DNA from 4 places in the Oceanisphaera avium genome. Region 1 is predicted to be linked to each of the others. Evidence: predicted binding sites of a transcription regulator. Region 1 holds the regulator's gene; each other region holds the start of a gene.
What was found. The regulator LexA, encoded in region 1, represses DNA repair genes until DNA is damaged. The targets are predictions, from matches to a motif close to ANCTGTNTNNNNANACAGNT.
Positions count from the first base shown of each region.

Region 2: the regulator LexA is predicted to act here: its motif matches at 3,207-3,226, upstream of CBP12_RS02455 (DUF4250 domain-containing protein).
Region 3: the regulator LexA is predicted to act here: its motif matches at 3,961-3,980, upstream of ruvA (Holliday junction branch migration protein RuvA).
Region 4: the regulator LexA is predicted to act here: its motif matches at 5,502-5,521, upstream of CBP12_RS07395 (metal-dependent hydrolase).

Region 1 covers NZ_CP021376.1:2,011,779-2,018,987, reverse strand. The annotation lists gene CBP12_RS09335 (ABC transporter ATP-binding protein) at 1-551, shown strand, start outside; gene glpE (thiosulfate sulfurtransferase GlpE) at 631-948, shown strand; gene glpG (rhomboid family intramembrane serine protease GlpG) at 948-1,784, shown strand; gene CBP12_RS09320 (flagellar basal body-associated FliL family protein) at 1,778-2,170, opposite strand; gene CBP12_RS09315 (chorismate--pyruvate lyase family protein) at 2,304-2,858, shown strand; gene ubiA (4-hydroxybenzoate octaprenyltransferase) at 2,864-3,730, shown strand; gene lexA (transcriptional repressor LexA) at 3,811-4,422, shown strand; gene CBP12_RS09300 (SCO family protein) at 4,695-5,342, shown strand; gene dinF (MATE family efflux transporter DinF) at 5,457-6,812, shown strand; gene CBP12_RS09290 (tRNA (cytidine(34)-2'-O)-methyltransferase) at 6,901-7,209, shown strand, end outside.
Region 2 covers NZ_CP021376.1:530,768-537,976, reverse strand. The annotation lists gene CBP12_RS02470 (DUF924 family protein) at 1-396, opposite strand, end outside; gene CBP12_RS02465 (YjiH family protein) at 478-1,845, opposite strand; gene CBP12_RS02460 (thiopurine S-methyltransferase) at 2,121-2,804, opposite strand; gene CBP12_RS02455 (DUF4250 domain-containing protein) at 2,870-3,073, opposite strand; gene CBP12_RS02450 (hypothetical protein) at 3,252-3,677, shown strand; gene hemH (ferrochelatase) at 3,760-4,728, opposite strand; gene adk (adenylate kinase) at 4,848-5,492, opposite strand; gene htpG (molecular chaperone HtpG) at 5,771-7,209, opposite strand, start outside.
Region 3 covers NZ_CP021376.1:201,057-208,265, forward strand. The annotation lists gene aspS (aspartate--tRNA ligase) at 172-1,974, shown strand; gene nudB (dihydroneopterin triphosphate diphosphatase) at 1,977-2,414, shown strand; gene CBP12_RS00900 (YebC/PmpR family DNA-binding transcriptional regulator) at 2,480-3,220, shown strand; gene ruvC (crossover junction endodeoxyribonuclease RuvC) at 3,345-3,866, shown strand; gene ruvA (Holliday junction branch migration protein RuvA) at 4,023-4,628, shown strand; gene ruvB (Holliday junction branch migration DNA helicase RuvB) at 4,631-5,665, shown strand; gene ybgC (tol-pal system-associated acyl-CoA thioesterase) at 5,845-6,255, shown strand; gene tolQ (protein TolQ) at 6,245-6,925, shown strand; gene tolR (protein TolR) at 6,925-7,209, shown strand, end outside.
Region 4 covers NZ_CP021376.1:1,596,675-1,603,883, forward strand. The annotation lists gene CBP12_RS07365 (YheU family protein) at 1-160, shown strand, start outside; gene CBP12_RS07370 (phosphoribulokinase) at 217-1,086, shown strand; gene CBP12_RS07375 (cytochrome-c peroxidase) at 1,166-2,137, opposite strand; gene CBP12_RS07380 (OsmC family protein) at 2,294-2,698, opposite strand; gene crp (cAMP-activated global transcriptional regulator CRP) at 2,879-3,517, shown strand; gene CBP12_RS07390 (phosphoribosylaminoimidazolesuccinocarboxamide synthase) at 3,584-4,687, opposite strand; gene CBP12_RS07395 (metal-dependent hydrolase) at 4,797-5,459, opposite strand; gene CBP12_RS07400 (YaeQ family protein) at 5,647-6,183, shown strand; gene CBP12_RS07405 (MarR family winged helix-turn-helix transcriptional regulator) at 6,286-6,759, shown strand; gene CBP12_RS07410 (YjaG family protein) at 6,831-7,209, opposite strand, start outside.

The DNA of each region.
Region 1 (7,209 bases):
AACCCAGTCAAGGGCGCGTGGTATTTGAGGGCCAAGACTTAACTGACTTAGACACCGCCAGTATTATGCGCAAAGATATTGCGATTGTGCCAGAAGGGCGGCGTATATTTGCCCGCTTAACGGTAGAGGAAAATCTTTATATGGGCGCTTTTTTTGTGGATAAACATGAACATAGTGCCCTGTTAAAAGAAGTCTATGATTTATTCCCACGCCTTAAAGAGCGCATGCAACAAAGAGCCGGCACCTTGTCTGGCGGCGAGCAACAAATGCTCGCTATTAGCCGCGCACTCATGAGTAAACCGCGCTTATTATTGTTAGATGAACCTTCACTGGGCTTAGCGCCGATAATTATTAATCAAATATTTGCCACCATAGCGCAGCTGCGTGCAGAAAAAGGTATGACCATTTTCTTAGTAGAACAAAACGCCAATCAAGCGCTGCAACTAGCAGATCGTGGCTATGTATTAGAAAACGGCCGCATTATTTTAGCTGACTCTGGGCGCGCTTTATTAGTGAATGAGCAAGTACGCCAAGCATATCTAGGCGGCTAAGACTGCAAGAGTACTGTGACTAATGCTAAGAAAGAGGAGATTGGGTAAACTGGAAGAAATTTATTAAGAGGAGTTAGTCATGGAGCAATTTGCTCATATATCGGTAGAACAGGCGCAGCAATTACTTGCCCAAGGCGAAGCACGCTTAGTGGATACGCGGGATCCCCAATCTTTTGCCCAAGCCCATGTACCTGAGTCTTACCATTTAACAAACGACACCTTAGTGGCGTTCACGAATGAAGTAGATTATGAAACGCCGATTATTGTGATGTGTTATCACGGCGTCAGTAGCCAAGGTGCAGCGCAATATTTAATTGAACAAGGCTTTGACCAAGTTTATAGCTTAGATGGCGGCTTTGAGGCGTGGCGCCGTACTCAGCCTGTGGTTGCCGCCTAATGAAATTGCTATTGGTAGTTGAGGATGCGCGGCGCGCACAAGCGTTTGTGGACTATTTAACCGCGCAAGGTTTAGCCTGCGAACAAACCCTAGACGATGCTCATCGAGTGAGTATTTGGCTAATAGATGAACATCGGTTTGCAGATGCAGAACCCGAAGTGGCTCGTTTTCTTAAAGAGCCGTTTCACCCTCGCTATCAAGAAGCTGCTTGGTTACACGGTGATACTCATATTAAATTTGCTAGCCAAGCGGCGAGTAAACAAAACTTGGCTCAACTCGCCAAGCGTACGGGCCCCGTTAATCTTATCGTGCTGCTGAGTTGTGTATTGATCTATGGTTTGGCACAGCTGGGCGCCCCGGTGTTGGCCTGGTTGTCTTTTCCTGCACAGTTAAGTCAGTTAGTGGGAGTGAATTTTTGGCGCGCTTTTACACCGGCATTATTGCACTTTAGCTTGATGCACTTAGTATTTAATCTGTTTTGGTGGTGGTATTTAGCCAGCATGGTAGAGCGCGAGTGGGGCGCGGGTCGCTTAATTTTAATCTTGCTAGTGGCTGGCATCTTGCCTAATTTTATGCAATTTTTTGCCAGTGGTCCCTACTTTGGCGGCTTATCGGGCGTGGTTTATGCGCTGCTGGCTTATGTGTGGTTATCTGGGCGTCTAAATCCTGGCGGGCGGATGAGCTTACCCGATGGCATGGCCGTTTTAATGTTAGTGTGGCTCATCCTTGGCTTTGCTGGCGTGTTGGGTAATGTGGCCAACCTTGCGCATTTAGGCGGCGGCCTGATTGGCTTATTGCAGGCCGTAGTAGATCGCCAGCTCCGACACCGCTATTGATATAAAAATTTGGTAAATAACAGTCGACGAATTGGCGTTTCGCCAGTTTCTGCAAGCAGTAGGTCATTAAGTCGCTGTAAGCCTTTAGCAGCGAGTTGCTCGCGCAGGGCTAGGGAGCGAATTTCTTGTTGATCTTGCTCTGCTAATAAACTGTTTAATGCATCTCGTAGCAAAGGAATATGCTGCTCTACTAACGGCATTTTATCGGCACTTTCTAACATTAAATCTACCGTTACCCGAATATAACCTAAGGTTTGTCCCGAGTTATGGTAGTTAGTAATAATGTCAGGCTCTATGGTGTAGTATAAAGGGCCTTCTGGAACGGCTTCTTGAGCCTGCAGCGAAGCTGCGCTGAACAAGAGACACAGGGCTAGTATGCGAAACATCGTGAGCCTTTTTTATAAAATAAGATGACTATTGTTTAAACAAAGTGTGGGTCGGTCAAGTGAATACGTGTTTTTTAGAACTAAAACTGCCATTTAGCATGACATCTTGCTACATCACAGCTAGGAAAAACGCGTGAAGCACAGTAATGATGCGCATTGGCACTGGCAAGCTCACGCCACTGTAGATAACGCAGCTCTTATCGATTGGTTACAAGATGCCGGCTCGCTAACGGTGCGTTTACGAGCCCATTGCCATGAATTTAAAGTACAACTGCTCAAGACGCGCGCTATCACTTTGACTCGCAGCCAAGCAAAGTGGCTAGGAAGCCCCGCCGGCTATTGTCGAGAAGTGCTATTATGGTGTGATAATAAACCGTGGATTTATGCCAGTTCTTTATATTCAGCCGCCGCTCTTAATGCGGTGCCAGCACTCGGTGGCTTAGGTAATAAAGCCTTAGGCGAGCTTATGTTTGATGATCCCACACTCACGCGCAGCCCCTTTGAATACGCAGCACTTGCGAGGGCTGAATACCAGAGCCTTATCCAATCCCATAGCCACATCATTCCTTTAACCCAGCCTATGCCAGAGGACTTGTTGTGGGCTCGGCGCTCGGTGCTTGCTATCCCTAAGGCACAAGTACTAGTGACTGAACTTTTTTTACCTGTTGTGTGTGCTTACCAAGAGTAATAATAATGACTACAACTACTAATCGTCCTCAATGGCGTGCTTATATGGCACTGGCTCGGCTTGATAAGCCTATTGGCACCTTGTTGCTGCTATGGCCTACTTTATGGGCACTGTGGATTGCTGGCGCTGGTCGCCCTTCATGGTGGTTAGTGTGTGTGTTTGTAATTGGCGTGTTTTCAATGCGCTCCGCAGGCTGTGTGATCAACGACTATGCGGATCGTCATATTGATGGCCATGTTAAACGCACCGTGGGCCGTCCCTTAGTCACCGGTGAGCTTAGTGAACGCCAAGCGCTTGGCTGTTTTGCCTTGCTAGTGGTGGTGTCTTTCCTATTAGTGCTTACCACCAATAAGCTCACTATTTTATTATCTGTGGCGGGGCTTGGTTGGGCTGCACTTTATCCTTTTATGAAGCGCTATACTCATTTGCCACAGTTATTTTTAGGGATTGCCTTTTCCTGGGCGATTCCCATGGCGTTTGCGGCGCAAAGCAACAGTTTGCCACTGGGCCTTTGGTTATTATTTGCTGCTAATCTCACCTGGACTATCGCCTATGACACTATGTATGCCATGGTTGATAGAGATGACGACCTCAAGATAGGAGTGAAGTCCACGGCCATTTTGTTTGGTAAACACGACAAGCTTATTGTGGGCGTTTTACAGTTATTAACCTTAGTACTTTTAGTCGCAGCGGGGCAGAGCTTTGCGCTGGGCGCGTGGTTTTATTGGAGTCTGTTAGGCGCGGCGGCCTTATTTGTCTTTCAGCAAAAACAGATAGCAGATCGTGAGCGAGATTTATGCTTTAGCGCCTTTTTAAATAATAATTCAGTCGGCATGGTGATTTTTGTCGGCATCGTGCTGACCTTGCTTTAAGTGGTCACCGGATTTTATGCTTGCGCTGTTATATTTACTGGATATACTGACAGTTAACTGTATATAAAAACAGGTGCCTTATGAAAGCGCTCACGCTTCGCCAGTCTCAGGTACTGGAGATTATTAAAGACAATATTCAACAAACCGGCATGCCGCCCACGCGTGCCGAAATCGCCACTATTTTAGGCTTTAAATCGGCCAATGCCGCCGAAGAACACCTTAAAGCACTGGCCAAAAAGGGCGCCATTACTATGATGCCTGGCACCTCTCGTGGCATACGCTTAGTAGAAGAAGAGCCAGAAGAGACGGGCTTACCCTTAATTGGCCAAGTAGCGGCCGGTGAACCCATCTTGGCGCAACAACATATTGAAAGTCATTACCAATTAGATCCGTCGCTATTTCATCCCGCTGCTGATTTTTTACTACGCGTGCAAGGCATGAGTATGAAAAACATCGGTATTATGGACGGCGACTTATTAGCAGTGCATAAAACCCAAGAAGCGCGTAATGGTCAAGTGGTGGTAGCGCGCCTAGGTGATGAAGTGACGGTAAAACGCTTCCAGCGCAAAGGGACTCAAGTTAGCTTATTGCCTGAAAACGAAGAGCTTAGTCCTATTGAAGTGGATCTGCGTACTCAAGAGTTAATTATTGAAGGCCTAGCGGTAGGTGTAATACGCAACTCAGACTTTTAAAGAACGGATGTTAGATAAATTAGCGTGAGCTTGGCTTGCGCTTTTTTATGTCCGTTATCTGCAGCCCGGCTATTTTGCTTGCGCACTGTTAATCTCTGCTAGTGACTTGTTTTTCCACTTGTTTATCTTGCTATGCTCGCTCGACCTTAGTTAGCTTTTGCATTAGGCTGGCAGCTGAAGTTTAGACCTTCTAGATAAAGCGCACTACACTGTTGCAACTTTTTCAATTAGCCACCTCAGGGTGCTGAAATTAGCGGATCATTGGATAAATTATGGCTAAAACTAATCGATGGATATGGCTGTTAGCAATGTTGCTATTGCTGGTAGGCACCTTAGCGGGCGGTGCTTGGTATGCCGATAAAAAAAATAGCTTAACCGATGCGGTCGTGGTTTACCCCGAGCGAGAGCCCTTAACGCAAGTAGACTTAATCGATGGTGAAGGTGAGCCTTTCACCGAGCAAAATTTTAGTGATCACTGGAGCTTAGTCTTTGTTGGTTACACCTATTGTCCCGATATTTGCCCTACTACCTTATCGGACTTATCGCGTGTTTATCCCGAGTTGGCTAAATTAAGCGATAAAGTACAAGTGATTTTTGTATCGGCAGATCCGGCGCGCGATACGCCTGAGCGCTTAAAAGTCTATACCGAATACTTTAATCCTAACTTTATTGCGGTGACTGCCGAACATGAGCAACTAATGCCTGTTGTGCAGCAGTTAGGCTTAATTTATGGCATTTTCGATAAAGAAGAAGAAAATTACTTAGTGGATCATTCTGCCTCGATCGCATTGGTTAACCCGAAAGGGGAGCTACATGCCGCTTTTAGACCCGACTTTGATGAGAAAACAGAAATGCCGTTAGTTAATGGGCCTGAGCTCGTTAAAAACTTCTCCAGTATTTTAGCGCGCTGGCGCGGTTAAGCCTTAAGCATAATCCGGCTTCCCTCTTTTAAAGCTCAAGCAAGCGCAGCTCATCTTAATACTGGATGGGCTGCGTTTTCTTTTTATCTCAATGTCTTTGATTAAGAATTTATGATGCCTGCCTCTTTTTTTAATCTCGCTCGCCACCGTCAGGTGTTTGCGCTCGCCTTGCCCATGGTAGTGTCCAATATTACGGTGCCATTATTAGGCTTGGTAGACACAGTGGTAATTGGCCATTTAGATAAAGCCTATTACTTAGGTGGGGTGGCGGTGGGCGCCACTATTATTAGCCTCATTTTTTGGTTATTAGGCTTTTTGCGAATGTCGACCACCGGTCTTACCGCACAAGCTTATGGTGCAGGAGACAACCTTGCTTTATTGCAGGTGTTAGCACGCGCGCTCGCGCTTGCTTGGGGTTTAGCGCTACTGATCCTAGCGTTACAATATCCTCTCACAGAGCTGGCGCTTTGGCTGATGGGGGGCAGTGATTTAGTGCAGCATTATGCTCGAGATTATGTCTTAGTGCGCATTTGGAGTGCGCCGGCGGCGCTCACTAACTTAGTGTTATTAGGCTGGTTGTTGGGTAATCAAAATGCACGCGCGCCTATGCTGCTCCTGATCTTGGGGAATGCGCTTAATATAGTGCTCGATATTTGGTTTGTATTGGGGCTGGGTTGGCAAGTAAAAGGCGCAGCAGCGGCCTCGGTGTTAGCGGATTATATGGCCACAGTCTTGGGCGCTTACTTAGTGTGGCATACTTTAAAAAAACGCAATATTTGGCCAGCAATAGGCTTTTGGGCGAGCTGTTTTAAGCGCGGTGCTTTTAAGCAATTAATTGGTCTTAATCGCGATATTTTTTTACGCGCGTTATGCTTGCAGCTGACTTTCGCATTTATGACGTTTCAAGGCGCTCGATTAGGGGATGACGTACTAGCAGCCAATGCGGTATTAATGAACTTTTTAATGTTTATCTCCTTTGGCCTAGATGGCTTTGCCTATGCAGTAGAGGCCATGGTAGGCAAAGCGGTAGGCGCGAGAAACCGCCAAGAGTTTCGCTTAGCCTGCGCCTTAAATCTCTTTTGGGGGGCCCTAGTGGGACTCCTTTTTATGCTAATTTTTGCGCTGGCTGGCACCTCACTCATTGGTTTAATTACCACTATTGAAGCGGTACGTGAGCAAGCGGTGCGTTATTTGCCTTGGTTAGTTCTAATGCCGATTGCTGCATGCTGGTGCTTTATTTTAGATGGTATTTTTATTGGCACCACTAGAGGCACTCAAATGCGCGACATGATGCTAGTGTCTACTGCGGGTGTGTTTTTCCCCGTGTGGTATGTAAGCCAAGCACTTGGTAATCATGGTTTATGGCTGGCGATGGTATGCTTTATGTTGGCTCGCGGCATCACGCTGGGCGGTATGTGGTGGCATCTTGAGCGCAGCGCTCAGTTTATTCCTTGTCAAAGCAAGGTATAAATTAGTTAAGGTGAGGCGTAAAATCTGTCTCTGCTTGGCGCTGTTGCCCCATTTATGCCATTACGGCCTTATTTAATAAGAGAAAACCATGTTCGAGATTGCGCTCTATGAACCTGAAATTGCACCCAATACCGGTAATATTATGCGTTTAGCGCGCAACAATGGCTGTCATTTGCATTTAATTGAGCCCATGGGGTTTCAGTTAGAAGAAAAACGCCTGCGCCGTGCGGGCTTGGACTATGCAGATTTTGGCCGTATCTCCATTCATAAAAACTATGACGACTTCTTAGTGGCAGTGAAGGGCAAGCGTCTTTTTGCCTGTACTACTAAAGGCAGCCAAGCCCATCATAAAGCACACTTTCAAGCACAAGATGTGTTGTTGTTTGGTCCTGAAACT
Region 2 (7,209 bases), 1.4 Mb from region 1:
GGCATTGTCACTAAATAATTGACTGGCTTGCTGATGAATTTTTTTAGACTCGCTGTGCATAAAAGGCATATATAGAAAGACCCGCTCGGCAGGCGTGAGCTGTTGATCGGCTTTGGCGCGAATCGCCTCTTGTGCCAAGGCTAGCGCCATGGCATCGGCAGCAAAGGCTTGGGGTGAGTCACGAAATAAATTGCGAGAAAATTGATCTAATAAAATAATTTCCGCTAACCGCCCTTTCGCCGTATCTCGCCACTGCCAAAGCTCGCCCGCAACTGCTTGGGAATAAAGCGCACCAAAGCGCTCTTTTATTTTTTTATCCAGCGCTTTACTTTTTCGCCACCACTGCGCGGGTTTAAGCTCTTCAAACCAAAAGCTAAGTACCGAATCCATCATCATCACCTCCGGTGCATGCCCCTTATGTTAAACGCCATACGTTCACGCCCATCCCTTTTTTTAACGTAAAGCGTACAGTAGTCCTTAAAACACCCAGTGCGCCACTAGTGCAATCACAGGTAGCGTGACTAACGTGCGTAAGATAAAAATTACAAATAACTCTAACAGGTTGACCGGTATCTTGCTGCCGAGTAAGAGCGCGCCCACCTCTGACATATAAATAAGCTGAGTCACTGACAGTGCTGCAATCACAAAGCGGGTAAGATCGCTTTCAATGGCGCTAGCTAAGATAGCGGGAATAAACATATCGGCAAAGCCCACCATAATGGTTTGCGACGCCGCCGCGGCTTCTGGGATCTGCAGCCACTCTAATAGCGGAATAAATGGCAGCCCTAACCAGCTAAATAACGGGGTCGTGTCTGCAATCACTAATGCCAAGGTGCCAAACGCCATCACTACCGGCAATACGCCTAATAGCATGTCCAGCGCATTATGTACGCCGGTGCGCGCTACTAACTTTAAGCTGCTTACTTGACTGGCGCGATGCAGTGCTAGCTGATAGCCGTGGCGCACTCTTGAATAACCCAGCGGCAGCGCTTCATCCTGTAGCGGACGAGCTTGGCCATTAATAAAAGTGTCTTTTTTTAAACTTAAGGGCGGTAAGCGCGGCACAATAATAGCCGCCACAATACCGGCTAAGCAAACAGCTCCGTAAAAGGGTAAGAATAAATGCTCTAACTTAACTTGCGCCAACACCACCAAACTAAAAGTAATAGAGACCGCGGAAAAGGTAGTGCCAATAATGGCCGCTTCGCGCTGCGTATAATGATGGCCTTCATATTGTTTACTGGTAAGTAAAATACCCACACTGCCATCGCCTAGCCAAGAGGCCATACAATCAACGGCAGAGCGCCCAGGGAGTCGAAAAATGGGGCGCATAATGCCCGTGAGTAAGGTGCCGATAAACTCCAACAGTCCAAAGTCTAGGAGTAGCGGCAGCAATAAACCGGCAAAGATAAATACCGAAAATAATACCGGCAGTAAGTCATGAAGCACTAAGCCACCGGTATCGGCGCTATATAAAATTTCTGGCCCCAGTTGGCCATAGACTAACACCACAAAAACCGCGCCCACTAAACGACTAATAAGCCAAATGGGGCTGAGATTAAATAAGGTATTTAAAAAGGCACTGCGCACCATGCGCTGTGGTTTAAATAAGGTAGTTACTAGACTAATCACTGCAGAAAGACTAATTAGCAAGGTGACAATTAAGGGCAACCTATCCGCCAGCGCTCCCTGTAAGCTTTTAGCCAGTAATGCAATCAGGATGGTAAAGTCCCCTTGAATGCTAACGGGCGTCATAAAGAGTAAGACTCCCAGCAAAGACGGCACCATAAACATCAACAAATTACGAACAGAGACGGTCGCTACTGGGGCGAGAGACTTAGGCATGAGTGCTCCAATGCTTAGCTAAAAGAGTGAGAAAGCGGCGCTAAGCGAAGAAAGCGCATAAAAAACCGCTAACAGTGAATAAATGAAGGTAAAATTACTCACTTAATGCATGGTTATTTTACAGCGATTTCTTCTTTTACTAAAGACTAAAACGCTATTACAAACTAGCTGACACGTAAAGTAGGCATAAACAGCCTTATTTTATGGCTATTAAACGCGATATTTAGCTAATAGTAGACTGTGATTTATTTACTAACTGTGCGCGTCATTGATGATTATTCAGCTCGGGGTTGCACTACGGGTTGCTCATTTCTAATCACGATAAAACTGAGCTCATCAAAAAACTCTATATCATCGGTGGCCGCACGAGGATGATTGAGGCTTTCTGCATGGCGAGCACACAGTTGCACGCTAAAATAAGGCGCAAATAATTCTCGTACTTTGGCTTCACTCACTGAAAATGGCGGCGTTTGCTGTTGTTCAGGCGCATAGTGCACCGTGATCAGCACACCTTGGGCACCTGGCAATAAAAGTTGTGCCAATAAGGCCACATATTGCGGTTGCAACCTGTTAGGCAATGCCACTAACGCGGCTCTGTCATACATCGCAGTAAAATGTTGATTAAGACTGGCTGCTTGAAAAAAATCTCCTTGGAAGATTTTATAAGGAGGCGCTTGCCAGCAGGTATAAGGGCCCACCGTTGACTGCAGCGGTTTAAGCGCCGCGTCGCTAAAAAACTCGGTAACTGCAATTGGGGAAAGCTCAAAGCCACACACTTCGTGTCCTTGTTCGGCCAGCCAGTGCATATCGTTGCTTTTTCCGCACAGCGGTACTAATACCCGCGCGGACTTAGCAATATTTAAGGATGGCCAAAACTGAATAAGGCGGGGATTGATGGCTTGGCGATGAAAACCAATGCGATTTTCTTGCCAGCGTTGTTGCCAAAACTCTATGTCCATAATAAATATCTCTCAAGGTTAAGTAGCGACGGGTAACTTACTAGCCATCATGGTATGCATGTTAGTTAAGCGCTAATAATGGGCTTAAATTGATTACTCACACTGTCATATTGATGATCGATACTGTGCATGGTGCTAATAAGCCACTGACTATCGAGATCAAAGCGAGCAATGAGCGTGGTTAAGCTGTCACATTCTAGGCGCAGCTTTTCATTTAAAATACTTAACACCATAAAAGTGTCCATGCCTTGCAGTTGTTTCATATCCATGACTTTTTTCCTTTTGTTATTTATTTTTAGCAACGCCAGTGCAGGCGGGGGCTTAGGGGTCTTTTTATCCCCCGCTCATTATAAACACTGTAAATTTAACCAGTGTTTACTTGATCTCTGACTTAATGATCTTTACTGTATGGATAAACAGTAGTTAACCACAGGATCTACACTGCTTATGGCCACTATGCTGCACACTCGCCCTGCACTTTGCACACCTTTAGCTTGGGGGACACCACAGATCATGCACGATCCCTCAGTAGTGACAATAGCTGAAGCATCTAGCCCGCAAATATACATTGATCGCTGGAGTCCAAAGCAACAGGCGCGCTTATTAGCGCACCTTGCCTTAATTAGCCAACAGAATAAGGGTTGGATTTTTATTGCTAATGCGCCTGCGCCGCTGTCTCGCCACGCGCTACTTAAAGCGGGCATTAATCCGGCGCGCGTTATTGATGCCAAGCAAGCTAGCGCCATGCTAGTAGCCAAAGCCAGACGCAGCCCCAGCATTGCGGCCGTAGTATGTTGGAAGGCCACTGCAAAAAGAACCCGTACCTTAGTGAGCTATCAGTCTGAGTCTGTGCTTAAAAATATTAGACATTAAATTTATGCCTAAAGTTTGACCGCCCTTTACACAAAAAAACCGAGCCAAGGCTCGGTTTTTTAAAGGATAAAGTAGCACTAAACTAGGCGATTTCTCGACATACCAGATCCATCATCATACGAATATGCGCTTGGTTATCATTAAGAGCAGGGATATACACATACTGCTCGCCACCGGCTTTCATAAAGTACTCTTTGTTTTCACTGGATATTTCTTCCAGCGTTTCTAAGCAGTCCGCAGAAAAAGCCGGGCACACTACGCTGATGCGTTTAATACCCTCAGCGGGCAAGCTCTCCATGGTTTTATCAGTATAAGGCTGTAACCACTCTTCTCGGCCAAAGCGCGACTGAAAGGTGGTGCGCCATTGATGAGGCGCTAAGCCTAATTCAGCAGCTAGCAATTCCGAGGTACGGTGGCATTGTTGACCATAGGGGTCACCTTGGTCTTCAAAGCGCTTAGGAATACCGTGATACGACAAGAGTAATAAGTCGCTTTGACCGTGCTCTTGCCAACTAGCGCGTACCGACTCTGCCAGTGCTTTAATATAGCCATGATTATCATGGTAATCACGAATAAAGCGAAACGCGGGTAAGCGACGTTCTTTTTTCATAATTCTGGCCCAGCTATCAAACACCGAGGCCGTGGTGCTAACAGAGTACTGGGGATAGAGCGGTAAAATAATCACTCTATCTACGCCCGCGGCTTTTAGCTCTTGCCACGCGGTATTAATAGAGGGCTCACCGTAGCTCATCCCTAATGCCACTGGCATATCAATGCCTGCTTCTTGCAGCATTTGGCCGAGTGCTGCTTGCTGGCGACGACTAATCACCATGAGCGGCGAGCCTTCTTCCATCCACACCGAGGCATAGAGCTTAGCGACCTTAGGAGAGCGAAACGGTAAAATAATGCCGTGTAAAATGGGGCACCACAGCATACGTGTTAAATCGACAACGCGATAATCGTGTAAAAATTGCCCAAGAAAAGCACGGACGGCTTTCGCCGTAGGGGCGGTGGGAGTGCCTAAGTTAACCAGTAACACACCTGTTTTCACGTTATTACCCATTATTTTAAATGTATGTGAGACAAGAAGCGCACGTTGATGCCATTAAATAGGCCTTTAGATGTACCTATAAAAAAGCCGAGTACGAGCGTACTCGGCTTAGCTCATGCTTAGGCTAAAATAGCGGTGAGCTCTTTGCCAATGGCTTCTACAGATTGGGTGCCATCAATCGTATTATATTGAGTTTCGCCGGCTTTCGCGGCCGCTTGATAGTAGGCGACCAAAGGCTCAGTTTGCTCGTGATAGATGTTTAAGCGCTTACGTACCGTCGCCTCTTCATCATCAACCCGAATCGCCAAATCTTCGCCGGTAACGTCATCTTTGCCTGCGACTTTAGGTGGGTTATACACCAAGTGATATACCCGACCCGAGCTTGGGTGGACGCGACGGCCGCTCATGCGCTTAACGATTTCTTCGTCTGGCACGGCAAACTCTAAAACATTATCTATGGCTACACCGGCTTCTTTCATAGCATCAGCCTGGGGAATAGTGCGCGGAAAACCATCGAGTAAGAAGCCGTTAGCGCAGTCTTCTTGCGCGATACGTTCTTTAACTAATCCAATAATCAGATCATCAGATACTAATTGGCCTTGATCCATCACTTCTTTGGCTTTTAAGCCAAGCGGAGTTCCCGCTTTAATGGCAGCACGCAGCATGTCACCGGTGGAGATTTGGGGGATCCCGAACTTTTCCATGATGAACTGAGCTTGCGTTCCTTTGCCCGCGCCGGGAGCACCCAACAAAACGATGCGCATAACAGCGTCCTCTTCTGATTAGTTAATTTAAAAATTAAGTGCTCGATTGTGTCACGACACCGACCACGGGACAAGTAACAGCGCGGTTAACTTAGACTTATTGTTTAGGGTGAAGAGCTAAAATAGCGGCGAGTGACGCGTAACATGCCAAGAGGGTGCGCTTATTATGTAACGATGTGTTTTATTCGTCACCCTTGTGCCTCTCTTTTCTTTGCATAAACAAAAACCCGGCCAGGGCCGGGTTTTAATTATTTACTAATGAGTTTTATGTTAGCGCTTTAGTCCAACAATAAGCGGTTAACGCGCGCTACGAAGGCAGCGGGGTCTTTTAAACCGCCCTGCTCGGCCAGTTGCGCTTGTTCAAGGAGCAGTTGCGACCACTCGTTGAATTGCTCACCGGCTTCAAGGGTTTCTAGCTTTTTCACTAACGTATGCTCAGGGTTGAGCTCCAAAATATACTTTTGCTCTGGCACTTCTTGGCCGGCGGAGCGCATCAGCTTGATCATCTGCGTGCTCATGTCGTGCTCACCAGCGACCACACAAGAGGGCGTGCTGGTTAAGCGATGAGTCAAACGCACTTCTTTGACTTCATCGCCTAGCGCAGTTTTAACGCGCTCTAGCAAAGGTGCCAAAGCTTCTTTGGCTTCTTCTTGGGCTTTTTTAGTTTCTTCGTCGTCTAGCTCGCCTAAGTCCAGCTCACCTTTAGTGACAGACACAAATTGCTTGCCGTCGAATTCGTTAAGGTGGCTCATTAGCCATTCGTCAACCCGCTCCCACATTAGCAATACTTCGATGCCTTTCTTGCGGAAAATTTCGAGGTGCGGGCTATGGTTAGCGGCGGCGAAACTATCGGCGGTAATGTAGTAAATCTTATCTTGGCCCTCAGGCATGCGCTCTATATAGTCAGCCAGTGAGACGGTTTGCGCATCTGAGTCATTATTGCTGCTAGCAAAGCGCAGTAAACCGGCAATTTGTTCGCGGTTGCTGTAATCCTCAGCGGGGCCTTCTTTAAGTACATTACCAAATTCGGTCCAAAAACCTTGATACTTTTCGGGCTCGTTTTTGGCCATTTTTTCTAACAAAGACAACACCCGCTTGCTGCACGCTTTGCGCAACTGGGCGGTCACTTTATTGTCTTGTAAGATTTCACGAGACACGTTGAGCGGCAAGTCGTTAGTGTCGAGCACGCCTTTTACAAACCGTAGGTATGTTGGCATAAACTGCTCGGCATCATCCATAATGAAGACGCGCTGCACATACAACTTCAAGCCATGGCTTTGTTCGCGGTTATATAAGTCAAATGGCGCTTTGGCCGGCACATACAATAGGCTGGTATATTCTTGATTACCTTCAACCTTGTTATGGCTCCAGTCCAGCGCATCTTGCCAGTCATGAGAAATATGCTTATAAAACTCTTGGTATTCTTCATCACTAATGTCGTTTTTAGAGCGTGTCCACAGCGCGGTGGCTTTGTTAACTTGCTCCCACTCACCTTCCGTAGCAGCGGCTGTAACTTTACCCTCTTCATCGGTTTGCTCAGGCTCACCGTCTTTCCACATTTCAACGGCCACACTGATGTGATCAGAATATTTCCCAATAATGCTGCGCAAGCGCCAGTCATCTAAGAACTCTTGCTCACTGTCCCGCAGGTGCAAAATAACGTCGGTGCCACGGCTTGGCTTATTAATATCGGTAACGGTAAAGCTACCATCACCAT
Region 3 (7,209 bases), 1.1 Mb from region 1:
GTTTGTTTTGAGCTTACCCCGCTCCTTTTAGCTTAGCGTTGGGTGCTGGGCGCTGAGTGCTGGCCTTTAAGATTTTACCAAGCTTGCCGCTTTCCCTTATACTAGCGCGCTATATCATCAGAAATTCATGCGGTGCGCTTAAATGTGCACCACAAACAATAGGAAAACTCCATGCGCACTCATTATTGCGGGCACGTTGACGCAGCTTTGGTCGGCCAGAGCGTGACTCTTAGCGGCTGGGTAAATCGCCGTCGTGATTTAGGCGGTTTGATTTTTATCGATATGCGCGACCGCGAAGGGGTAGTGCAGGTGTTTTTCGATCCAGATAAGGCTGAAGCTTACGAATTAGCCTCTACTTTACGTGCCGAGTTTTGTATTCAAATGACTGGCATAGTGCGTGCTCGACCCGAGTCTCAAGTAAATAAAGACATGGCGACCGGTGCCATTGAAATTTTTGCTCATGAGCTGACTATTATTAACCGTGCCGAAGCCTTGCCGCTGGATTTTAATCAAAATAACTCAGAAGAGCAGCGCCTTAAATATCGTTATTTAGACTTGCGCCGGCCTGAGCAAGCCAAGTATTTAATGACGCGCGCTAAGGTGTCGAGCTTAGTGCGCCGCTTTATGGATGAACACGGCTTTTTAGATATAGAAACGCCGATGTTAACTAAAGCGACACCAGAGGGAGCACGAGATTACTTGGTGCCCAGTCGCGTGCATAAAGGCTATTTTTATGCCTTGCCGCAATCGCCGCAGTTATTTAAACAGTTATTAATGATGAGTGGCTTTGATCGCTACTATCAAATTGTAAAGTGCTTTCGTGATGAAGACTTGCGCGCCGACCGCCAGCCTGAATTTACTCAAATTGATGTTGAAACCTCCTTTATGAGCGCCGAGCAAGTGCGCGACATTATGGAGCAGTTAGTGACCGGCTTATGGAAAGAAGTACTAGGCGTAGACTTAGGTACTTTCCCTATTATGAGCTTTGAAGAAGCGATGCGTCGTTTTGGCTCTGACAAGCCAGACTTGCGCATTGCTACTGAGTTAGTGGATATTGCCGACTTAGTGAAAGACATAGACTTTCAAGTGTTTGCCGGTCCGGCTAACGATGCTAAAGGGCGAGTGGCAGCACTTAAAGTGCCCGGTGGCGCGGCTTTGTCGCGTAAGCAAATTGATGAATATGGTAAGTTTGTCACTATTTATGGTGCCAAAGGCTTGGCATGGATGAAGGTCAATGATGCAGCTCAAGGTCTTGAGGGCGTGCAATCGCCGATTGCTAAGTTCTTAAACGCCGATATCGTGAGCGAATTATTAGCGCGCACCGATGCCCAAGATGGTGATGCTATTTTCTTTGGCGCCGACTCAGCAAAAATTGTAAGCGATGCCATGGGTGCACTGCGCTTAAAACTGGGTAAAGATTTAGACTTATTTGAAGATAGCTGGCGCCCATTGTGGGTGGTGGATTTTCCCATGTTTGAACAAGAAGCCGGGGACGATCGTCTCTACGCCATGCACCACCCCTTTACTGCCCCTAAAGAATTAAATGCCGAACAATTAAGCGCCGCGCCTCTTAGCGCGTTAGCCAACGCCTATGACATGGTCATTAACGGCTACGAAGTGGGCGGTGGCTCGGTACGTATTCATCACAGCGAGATGCAGCAAACCGTGTTCCGCTTACTGGGTATTAATGCCAACGAGCAACAAGAAAAATTTGGCTTCTTGCTTGAAGCTCTAAAGTACGGTACGCCGCCTCATGCTGGCTTAGCCTTTGGTTTAGATCGCTTAGTGATGCTGTTAACGGGTACCGATAATATTCGTGATGTGATTGCCTTTCCCAAAACGACCACCGCCTCTTGTTTGTTAACCGATGCGCCTAGTCTTGCTAATCCCGACTCCTTAACTGAGTTGGCGCTAAAAGTGCAGTTGCCGCTAAAAACCGAAGAAGCTAACGATAGCGATAAGGCAAACCACTAGTTATGGCCTATAAGCACCCAGAGTCGGTGTTGGTATTGATCCACACCGATAGTCACGTCTTGCTGTTGCAACGCTTAGATAATCCTGACTTTTGGCAGTCGGTGACCGGTAGCCTAGAAGTGGGTGAAACTCGCTGGCAAGCCGCCGTTCGTGAATTAGTTGAAGAAACTGGGTTGCAAGTGGGCATAGATGGTGAGCTGTCTGAAACTGGGCGGCGGGTGCGCTTTGAAATTTATCCACGCTGGCGGCATCGTTATCGCCCCGGCGTGACTCATAACTGGGAATATGAGTTTTATTTTCGTCTACCCCATCAACAAGCGGTAACGCTTAGTGAGCATCAGGCTCAATGTTGGCAGCCCTTAGCTCAGGCGCGAGAGCAAGCCAGCTCTTGGACCAATAAGTTGGCTATCGAGCGGCTAATCCAAGCTCAGTTAGACTAAATAATTTTTATGCTACATAAGCTAAGCCGGTAACAGGGGGCTTAGCCCATTAAGGGAGAAATCTGATGGCAGGTCATAGTAAATGGTCGAATATCAAACACCGCAAAGCGGCAAAAGATGCCCAGCGCGGTAAAATCTTCACTAAATTAATTCGTGAGCTCACTACAGCTGCGCGCGAGGGTGGCTCAGATGCCAGCACTAACCCTCGCTTGCGGGCAGCCATTGATAAAGCGCTGTCTAATAATATGACCCGCGATACGGTCGATCGCGCCGTAAAACGTGGCGCCGGTGAGCAAGACGGTGCAGCATTAGAAACCGTCATTTATGAAGGATATGGGCCTGCTGGTACCGCTGTGATGGTGGAGTGCATGACCGATAACCGTAACCGCACCGTGGCTGAAGTGCGCCATGCGTTTTCTAAAAATGGCGGCAACTTAGGCACCGATGGCTCGGTGGCCTATTTGTTTGAGAAAAAAGGCGTCATTAGCTATCAAGATCTCGATGAAGATACGGTAATGGAAGCCGCCCTGGAAGCGGGCGCCGATGATGTAGAAGTGAATGACGATGGCTCTATTGATGTTTACACCCAGTGGGAAGCCTTTGGCCAAGTAAAAGATGCGCTCGATGCAGCGGGATTAGAAGCGGTGAATGCCGAAGTGACCATGATCCCTACTACCAGTGCTCCACTGGATGAAGACACGGCACCTAAGTTTATGAAACTAGTAGATATGCTAGAAGACGCCGATGATGTGCAAGAGGTGTATCACAACGCCGATATTTCCGACGAGTTGGCCGCCTTGCTGTAAGTTTGAGCTGAGCCTGAAGTTAGCAGCCAGAAAGGCTAAGCGAGAAGCTCGCTTGCATGAGTTTTTTTACTTTTTTCTGGCTGTTCGCCGATGGCTTAACGCTTAACGCTTATCGCTTTAACTCATGGCCATTATCTTAGGCATAGATCCGGGCTCACGGATCACCGGCTACGGTGTCGTTCGCCAAGAGGGCAATAAAATGACCTATCTTGGCTCGGGCTGCATTCGTATGACAGATACTGAACTGGCACCGCGGCTAAAGAAAATTTATGACGGTGTCAGTGAGATTATTTTGCAATTTCAACCGGACTTATTCGCTATAGAGCAAGTCTTTATGGCGAAAAACCCTGACTCTGCTTTAAAGCTTGGCCAAGCGCGAGGTGCCGCCATTGTGGCTGCGGCCAATGCGGGGCTCACAGTCGCGGAATATTCAGCGCGCCAAATTAAGCAAGCGGTAGTAGGACAAGGCGGGGCGGCCAAAGCTCAAGTACAACACATGGTGGTGCGGATCTTAAGCTTACCGGGGACTCCTCAAGAAGATGCCGCTGATGGCTTAGCAGTGGCCTTGTGTCATGGTCATACTTATCAAAGTTTGATCAGCATGGCGGGTCACGTTAAAAGTACGGTGCGCGGCAGGCTACGCTGAACACAGCGCCGTACGTGCTACGCCGTACGTTTAGGGCAGACAAGGATGTTTATCTTTCACTTACGGCTTGCAGCGTAAGGCATCTAGCTTTGTTTACTGGATATTCATCCAGTTATTGATTATTCTTCGGCCATTACCAAGTGTGAGGAGAAGGGTGTGATTGGTCGCTTAAAAGGCATCATTGTTGAAAAACAAGCGCCTGAGATCTTAATTGATATTAACGGCGTGGGTTATGAAGTGACCTTGCCCATGAGTTGTTTTTACGACTTACCTAAGGTAGGCGAGAGCGCTACTGTGCTTATTCACTTTGTGGTACGTGAAGATGCACAGCTATTATTTGGTTTTAATACTAAGACCGAGCGTGCCTTATTTCGTGAGTTAATTAAAACCAATGGTGTGGGCCCTAAGCTGGCGCTCGGTATTATGTCGGGTATGACCGCCGACGAATTTATTTATCATATTGATCAAGGCGATATAAAAGCCTTAGTGAAATTGCCTGGAGTGGGTAAAAAAACCGCCGAGCGCTTGATTGTAGAAATGCGCGATCGCCTTAAAAACTTTGGTGGCTATGATCTCTTTAATCCTGCACCCGACACCGTAACTCAAGCTGGCCAAATAGATGGCGCAAAAAATGAAGCCATTGCTGCCTTGCAGGCCTTGGGTTATAAGCCTGCTGCCGCTGAAGCCATGATCCTTAAGATTGCCAAGCCCGAGCTCGACGTGGAGCAGTTGATCCGCGAAGCGCTCCGTAATCAGGTATAAGCATGATAGAAGCCGACCGTTTTATTGATCCCGCCCCGCTTGTGGAAGAAGAGTTAGTGGATCGCGCCATTCGCCCACGCAGTCTTTCTGAGTATCGAGGGCAAGATCATGTGCGCAGCCAAATGGAAATTTTTATTGAAGCGGCACGCCGTCGAGAAGAAGCGCTCGATCACTTATTGATCTTTGGCCCACCGGGTTTAGGTAAAACTACCTTGGCAAATATAGTGGCGCTGGAGATGGGGGTGAGCATTAAAACCACCTCGGGGCCAGTGCTAGAAAAAGCCGGTGATTTGGCGGCCATGCTTACCAATTTAGAGGCCGGCGATGTCTTGTTTATTGATGAGATCCACCGCTTAAGTCCGGTTGTGGAAGAAATTCTGTATCCCGCGATGGAAGATTATCAGCTCGATATTATGATAGGTGAGGGGCCAGCGGCGCGCTCTATTAAATTAGAGCTACCGCCTTTTACCCTAGTGGGTGCCACCACTCGCGCCGGCTCACTTACTTCACCGCTGCGCGATCGGTTTGGCATAGTACAACGACTGGAGTTTTATCAAGTGGCCGATTTGGCCCACATTGTAAGTCGTAGCGCTAATAAGCTTGGCTTAGTCATTGATGATGACGGCGCTTATGAAATGGCACGTCGGGCGCGCGGAACACCGCGTATTGCTAATCGCTTATTGCGCCGCGTACGTGACTTTGCCGAAGTTAAAGGCAGTGGCGAGATTAATGTCGATATTGCCGCTCAAGCGCTCGATATGCTGGATGTAGATAAACAAGGCTTCGATTATATGGATCGTAAGCTGTTAATCGCACTGCTTGATAAATTTATGGGCGGCCCGGTGGGCTTAGATAACTTAGCCGCTGCCATTGGGGAAGAAAAAGAAACCATTGAGGATGTCATAGAGCCATTTTTGATCCAACAAGGTTTCTTACAGCGCACTCCTCGTGGGCGCATGGCGACCCCGCGTGCTTATTTACACTTTGGCTTTGAATTACCTGAAGGGCGCTTGGCAGCGCCGCCCTTACCCCGCTAACCGACCCACCTTGTACGCCTTACGTTAAATAAAATAAGCTTTCTGCTGTTAACGTAAGGCGTACTGCCTAAAGTGTACCCTGCCGAGAATTGTCGTCGTTCTTGTTGCTTGTCTTCTCACCTAAATTTCTGTCAGGTATAGTAACTTATCCTTTTTGGCCCCACATGGCTGAACGAATCATGTCTAATACAGTCTTTACTTGGCCGGTGCGTATTTATTACGAAGATACGGATGCCGGTGGTATTGTTTATAATGCTAATTATTTGAAATATATGGAAAGAGCGCGTACCGAATGGTTACGCGCGCTCGATATAGAGCAAGACACCTTACTTGCCCAAGGCGTAGCATTTGTGGTGCGTAAGGTGGAACTGGATATGTTAAAGCCAGCACGCTTTAATGATGCACTAACCGTCACCGTGACGGTGAAAAAGCTTAAACGTGCCTCTATTGTGTTTGAGCAAGAAATTCTGGATGATGCGGGCCTTTCTCTGGTGCGGGGAACCGTGCTGATTGCATGTGTTCAAATTGCTCAAATGAAACCCTTTGCCATTCCTGAGCCGCTGATGGGAGTAATATCAGGTGCATGCTGAAATATCGTTTTTAGGTCTGTTTTTACAGGCCAGCTTATTAGTTAAATTTGTCATGCTGTTGTTGCTTGGCATGTCGGTATTATCGTGGGCGATGATCTTTAATCGCCGCAAAATATTGACCACTGCTCAGCAAGACTCAGTGAGCTTTGAAGATAAATTTTGGTCAGGCTCAGACTTAAGTCGGCTTTATCATGAAAGTAATGCTCGCCGCGATGACTTAGCAGGCATGGAGCAAATATTTTATGCCGGCTTTAAAGAGTTTATTCGCTTACAAAAACAAGGTCGTTCTCAAGAGAGCTTGTTAGATGGCACTTATCGCACCATGCGAGTGGCGTTATCGCGAGAAGTAGACCGGCTAGAAACCAACTTATCAATGCTGGCTACCATTGGCTCTATCAGCCCCTATATCGGCTTGTTTGGTACTGTGTGGGGCATAATGAATGCGTTTATTGCGCTGGCTGAAGTGCAACAAGCCACGCTCTCTATGGTGGCCCCAGGGATTGCGGAAGCCTTAATCGCCACTGCACTGGGCTTATTTGCTGCTATACCGGCGGTTATTGCCTATAACCGTTTTAGTTATCAAGTTGAGCGTCAAGAGAATCATCTGGCCAATTTTATGGATGAGTTTTCCACTATCTTAAACCGCCAAGTGGCGGCAGGTAAGGCATGATGCAAGGATATAAACGCAGACGACGTAAGAGTGTTGCCGAAATAAACGTAGTGCCCTACATAGACGTTATGTTGGTGCTATTAATTATTTTTATGGCCACCGCGCCCATTATCACCCAAGGGGTGAATGTGGACTTACCTCAAGCTGAAGCAGAAATGATGCCCGAGGACAGTGATAAGCCCTTGGTAGCCTCGGTGGATGCAGATGGCGTTTATTATTTGGATATTGGCGACAATAACAATCAAGCCATGGACTTGTTAGCCTTGGCTGACATGGTCATGAGC
Region 4 (7,209 bases), 420 kb from region 1:
GCGCGAGGGCACCGAATACGGTAGGGAAGATATCTCCTTATCAGAAAAAGTTATTCAGGTTAAACAGCAACTTAAATCAGGAGAGGCGCTCATCGTCTACAGTGAATTACATGAAAGCGTTAACATAGTGCCGGCTAGCCATCTGCGTAACACGCCTTGACCTAGCCCTAGCCCTTTGCGTATAAACATTCACAGTTTACTCATTTAAGGTTCTTTATGTCTGCCAAGCACCCCATTATCGCGGTGACCGGTTCCTCGGGTGCCGGCACCTCGACCTCCACCGAGGTCTTTCAATCCATGTTTGCTCAGCTTGGCGTAAAAGCGGCCATGTTAGAGGGTGATAGTTTTCATCGCTATACTCGACCCGAGATGGATGTCGCTATTCGCCGTGCGCGCGAGCAAGGCAGACATATCAGTTATTTTGGCCCTGAAGCCAATGATTTTGAACTGCTAGAGCACTTTTTTAAAAAATACGGTGACACAGGTACCGGACAATTTCGCCGTTACTTACACACCTTTGACGAAGCTGTGCCTTTTAATCAAATGCCCGGCACCTTTACGCCTTCGCAGCAATTACCCAGCGACACTAATTTATTGTTTTATGAAGGCTTACACGGCGGTGTGGTCACCGATGAGCATAACGTGGCGCAACATGTGGATCTATTGATCGGCATGGTGCCTATCGTTAATTTAGAGTGGATCCAAAAATTGATCCGCGATACTGCCGAGCGCGGACATTCTAGAGAAGCAGTCACCGACTCTATCGTGCGCTCGATGGAAGACTACATTAATTTTATTACACCGCAGTTTTCACGAACTCATATTAATTTTCAGCGCATTCCTACTGTTGATACCTCTAATCCTTTTAGTGCCAAAGTTATCCCTAGCGCCGATGAGAGCATGATGGTGATCCGCTTTCGCGGTATTAAAAATGTCGACTATCCCTATTTGCTGGCCATGATCGACGGCTCTTTTATGTCACGACGCAATACCATAGTGGTGCCAGGCGGCAAGGTAGGTTTTGTGATGGAGCTAATTTTGCGCCCCATGTTAGAGCGCTTATTAGAAACAGGGAAAATACGCTAGATTAGGGATTAGGGAATCGAACAATGCAAAAGCCCAGCTTAATATGCTGGGCTTTTTATCATTTACGTATCGTGCTTAGCTAACCAAACGGGATTGGCTTAGGTGTTGCGTTGGTAGAGGGCGGCAAGATAGGTAATTCAAAGCGTGGCTGCTCGCCGGTTAATGACTTTAAGAACGCCACTATTTGGCCAATTTCTTGCTCTGAATACACGCGCCCTAATTGTAAGCGCCCCATAATATCGACCGCCTCTTCTAGCGTTGATGCTTCACCATCATGAAAGTAGGGATAGGTTAGCTCAACGTTGCGCAGGGTCGGGACTTTAAATAAAAAGCGATCCGCGTCTTTACCCGTCACCGCTGCTCGCCCTACTTCTGTAGACGCCGACTGATAAGGCTCAATCACGCCCATTTTTTGATAAGAAGTACCGCCGACATTTGGCCCGTTATGACAAGCAACACAGCCACTGTCTTTAAAAAGCTGATAACCGGCTAAAGCCTGGGCTGTTAAGGCGTTATCGTCGCCTTTTAGCCATAAGTCAAAATCAGAATTAGGCGTTACTAGTGTTTCTTCAAAGGCTGCAATAGCATCGGTGATCATATCGATATTAAGAGATTCCTTACCAAATACTTGGGCAAAGTCTGCCACATAGCCTGGGATAGACTGCAACACATCCACCGCTAACTCGTGGGTAAAGGCCATTTCACCCGGGTTGGCGATAGGTCCGCCCGCTTGCTCTTTTAAGCTTGCGGCTCGACCATCCCAAAACTGCGCTAAGTTAAGGCTTGAGTTTAATACCGTGGGCGAGTTAATGGGTCCTTGCTGCCAATTATGGCCAATGGAGGTTTTAATATTATCGGTCCCGCCCATGGATAAATTGTGGCAAGAGTTACAAGAAATAAAGCCTGACTTGGATAATCTGGGATCAAAAAATAGCTTTTTACCCAGTTCAACCATAGCGCCATTAGTAATGGTAGCTTGGGGAATAGGTTGTATTGGCTCATTACGCGGGCTAGCAAGGGCGGCTTGGCTCAAGCCTAGTGCCAATACCATACCTATACCCACTCGAGTAAATTGTTTATTCATAGGGCTTACCTCTGTTGCAAAAGGAGTGCACAACCACTTTATTGCTAACAATATAAACCCTAATAAAACAAAGGTTATTGATGTGGATCATAGGCCAACATTGTCACAGCGCGCTGCGACTAATTATGCTGGATGTATCTCATAAGACGAGGTGGCGCTAAGCGCTTTATCAAGCATCTTCATCACAGAGCAATACTTTTCCATAGATAAGCTAATGGCTCGCGCTACGTGTTTTTCAGACAGCTCAGTCCCCGTCACCACAAAATGCATATTAATATCCGTAAACACGCGGGGCGCTTGCTCAGCGCGAGTCGCACTTAGCTCTACTACACAACCGGTAATAGCTTGGCGACTTTTTTCTAGAATAGACACTACATCGATGGCACTGCAGCCTCCCGCGCCTAACAGTACTGCTTCCATAGGGCTGGCCCCTTGTCCTGGATTAGTGCCATCGAGCGTGATTTTATGACCCGACTCAGATAGCCCTTCAAAACGCATTCCTTCTAACCATGTCACTGTTGCTTTCATCATTACCTCAAGCAAAATGGCTATATTAGCCTATTGATTTAGCGCCGACGAGTAGGATAAAAGCTTAAGTCCTTGATGATATGAGTTAAGCCTTTTATGCTAGGTCGTCGAGAAGACTTAACTTAGACAGCTTGCTAGGCCAAAGCCCCGAGCTAATTAATGGAATTAAGAGGTAAAGAAATGGTTATTAGCAAGCCCCAAAGTGATCCAACCCTAGAATGGTTTCTATCTCATTGCCATATTCATAAATATCCCGCTAAAAGCTCTTTGATCCATGCGGGCGAAAAAGCAGAGACGCTGTACTACATAGTGAAAGGCTCGGTCTCTGTGCTGATTAAAGATGAAGACGGCAAAGAAATGATCCTGTCTTATTTAAATAAGGGAGACTTTATTGGTGAACTGGGGCTATTTGAAGACACAGACAACCCACTGCGCACCGCTTGGGTTCGTGCTAAATCCCCTTGTGAAGTGGCCGAAATCTCTTACAAGAAGTTTCGCCAACTCATTCAAGTAAACCCAGAAATTTTAATGCGTTTGTCAGCACAAATGGCCGAACGTTTGCAAACCACCAGCCAAAAAGTAGGCGACTTGGCTTTTTTAGATGTCACAGGTCGTATTGCTGAAACACTGCTGAGTTTAGCGCGCCAGCCCGATGCTATGACCCATCCGGATGGCATGCAAATTAAGATCACTCGCCAAGAAATCGGCCAAATTGTCGGTTGCTCTCGTGAAACCGTGGGCCGTATCTTGAAAATGTTAGAAGAGCAAAATCTTATTTCTGCTCATGGAAAAACCATAGTGGTATTTGGTACCCGCTAATTCTAACCAGAATGAATACTAAAAAAGCCCAGTAAACTGGGCTTTTTTATTGGTGAGTGGCACTTACTAAACGATTAAGTCATATTGCTCGCGTAAAATAGTAATAATATCGGCTTTAGGATTAGCGGATAATACTATTTTTTGACCGGTTATTTTCTCTGCTAGCTTAATATAAGTGTCAGATACGGCCATTAATGCACTCACGGGCAAAGCGTTATGTTTGGCGAGGGCTTCTCGCTCTGCCATACGCTCTTTATTTAGTAAAATATCGGGTTCTGGAAAATGATTAAGCAACATTTGGCGAAACTCTTCTTTTGAGTTTTCTACTATTTGTCCTGCTTGATAAGCCGCTTCATCCCAAATTCTTGAAGAATCTGGCGTTCCCACCTCATCCATATAAATCAGTTGTTCTTGGCCATTGGCATCAGTGACATAACCAAATTCAAATTTGGTATCCACAAAAATTTGACCGAGTTTAGCTAATTCCTGTTCAATAACCGCAAAACCCTCGGCTAATAAACGCTCATAGGCGTTAATGTCATCGGCTGTTTTAAAGTTAAAGGCACTAAAGTTGGCCTGAATATCTTGGCGGCTAATATTCACATCATCCGCTTCTGGCACTCCCGCAATGCCGGTTAATATGCCTTTAGTAGAGGGCGTAATCAGTAACTGGGGAAGTTTCTGATCTTTTTGTAAGCCATCAGGTAAGCGAAGGCCACAAAACTCTCGCTCCCCCTTGGCATAACTGCGCCACATTGAGCCAGTAATATATTGGCGAGCAATGGCTTCAATCTTAATGGGCGTGGCTTTTTGCACTATCCAGACAAAAGGATGGGGAATATCTAAAATATGGCTATCGGCTAAGCCTTGCTCTTTAAACAGCTTAAACCAATGATTAGAAATAGCATTTAACGCCGCCCCTTTACCGGGCACGCCTTTCATTCCACTCTCACCGTGCCAAATACAATCAAACGCAGAGATACGATCACTGATCACCATAATGGCCAGCGGCGCATCACTAGCTACTTGATACCCTTTTTCTTGGATTAAGCGCTGGCTATCTTCAGCGGTTAGCCAGTATACGGAGCGTACCTTACCGCTGTGTACCGCTTGCTGGGTACGGATCGGCAAGTCGTCGTTTACGGCCAATACCTGGTCTGCAAGGCTCATTTATTAAATCCTGTGTGTGATGTTAATCGGCACTGGATTTGGCTACTCATTATTAGCATGATTAGAAAAAGAGTGAGCCACCAGCCCTAATATCTTATCAGCTATCAGACTAGCGCAATAGTTGCCTTACCATCTGCCATAAAGGCAAAGGAGAAGGCGCTAACCACCCGCCACACCATAAACAGGCTAATAGCGCTAAGTTAGGTAAGTGTGCTGGCCATTGCATCACTTTAAGTGCTGTGCCAAAGGATTTTTTAAGCCGCCTGCCTTCTAAATCTATACTGTATATTTCATCGAGTACTAAATGGATCACAGCGCCAATAAACATAAACACGCCCATTAACCAAGACTGAATGACGCTTAAATGAAACAGATGGTAACTTACCAATACTGTCGCAATACCAAACACCCCATTGGCCAGCAATGAATGCAAACTGGCTCTGTGCACTGTGAGTTTGGCAAACGCCCAGCAACAAGGGTAGCGCATCAATAAATAGGCGCCGCCTGCTAATAATAAGGTATCAAGTAAAGGTAAATGATGGCGGCCATACAGCATCATTAGCGTGCTAGCGAGCGCACCAAAGAGGCGAAAGATAATCTCAATGGAGCGTGAGGTGTCGGCATCTATGTCTGGCATAATGCCGCCTAACGAGCCGCTTAACCATAAAAGACAGGCTTCTGGCAGGCTAATGAGCTCGGTCCATGCCAAACTGCTGGCCAATATGCCTGTCGCAATAGAGGCAACTTTTACATGGGTCTTAAAATCTGCCACAACAATCGCTCTTAGTAAAAAAATGCAAAGTGTAGCAGGCGCTACTGGATAAAAAAACAGGTAATGGTGTTAGCTTAGCCAGCGCTTGGCACAACCCCTTGCTTTGTGTAAAACAGTGACCTGATTAAGCGCATAGCGTTCGCGCACTCTTGTCGCTACCATAGCGCTTTTTCTAAGAGTAACCATTATGGCTTTACCTGCCGCTATCCATAAAGTGCAGCTTAATATTAGCGATCTCCATCGCCATTATTACCAAGAGCACAGCTTCACTCTCGCACAACACCCTTCAGAAACTAACATCCGACTTATGGTGCGGTTACTGGCATTTATCCGCCATGCTCACCCTAGTTTACGTTTTACTAAAGGACTGAGTAGCGACGATGAGCCAGAGCTTTGGCTTAACGCCGACGATGGCCGTATTTTAATGTGGATTGAATTAGGCGAGCCCAGCGTCAAGCGCATTAAGCAAGCCTTGTCTCGCGCCGAGCAAGTACTAGTATATAGCTATGGCGGGCGCAGCGCTGAGCTGTGGTGGGAAAAACATCACACTCAGTTAAGCTCACTGCCAAGATTGGCCATTTATCACTTAAGCGATCCTCAGCCGCAAAGACTAGCCAGTTTATGTCAGCGTAATATTGAGCTATTTGCCACGCTGCAAGAAAGTGAAGTGCAACTGACGGATGGCGAGCACAGCTTAGATTTAGCCCTGCAACAGTGGCGGTAATGAGGACTAAGTTTGGCGAGCAATTGTTACTGGTCTTTAAAAAAGGCAGCTTTTGCGCTATGGTGCTGGCAAGATTAGACAAGTATAGGCGGCGTTAACACCTTGGAAAAACATGAAGATATGCTAGTGGCGTTGCGCCAAATTATTCGCGCCATCGATCTGCACTCCAGACAGCTGAGTAAAGAGTCGGGCTTAACCGGCCCCCAGTTGCTGTTGCTGCAGGCCATTAGCGAGCACGGCGATATTACGATGCGTAAACTCGCTCAAGCCACTCATATGAGTCAAGCTACGGCCACCACTATTATCGATAGATTAGAGCAAAAATTACTAGTGCGTCGTGAGCGTAGCCAAACCGATAAGCGCAAAGTGTATGCCGTGCTAACCGATGAGGGCAAAGATAAGTTAAAAACCGCGCCGCGCCCGCTTCAAGAAAGCTTTATTCAGCGTTTTCAAGGCTTAGATGAATGGGAGCAAAATCTATTGCTCTCTTCAGTACAACGTATTTCATCCATGATGAATGCCAATGACTTAGATGTAGCGCCACTATTACAAGTGGGCAGCCTGCTGCACGAATAGCCCAAGCATTCTGTCTCTCATAAATAGGGCGAGTCTTATGCCCTATTTAGCAGACCATATTAAACCGTGAATTAGTCTAAGCTAATCCCAATATTAGAGACGCCCTCTTGAGCAGCAAAGTCTCGGATCGCTAGAATAGCCTCAGCATCGCGGGGCTGGTTAACTCGCTCTAGTAAAGCCACCTGAAACTCCATTTCTGCCATTAATAGCTCTTCTTCATAGAGCTCTTCTTCGCTTAACTCGCGCTCTGCGAGTAGCTCTACAAAACCGGCAACGGTACCTAAAGAGGCATGACTGGCTTCAATGGCTTCTTCACCAATACGACAAATCACCGAGTTAAAGGCACAACCCAGTGCCACACAGGCATCGAGTGCAGGATAGGCGCCATAGCTTTCAAATTGGCTAGGGTCGGGGATCATACTTTCAAACGACTCAAGCTCGGCGCCTAAG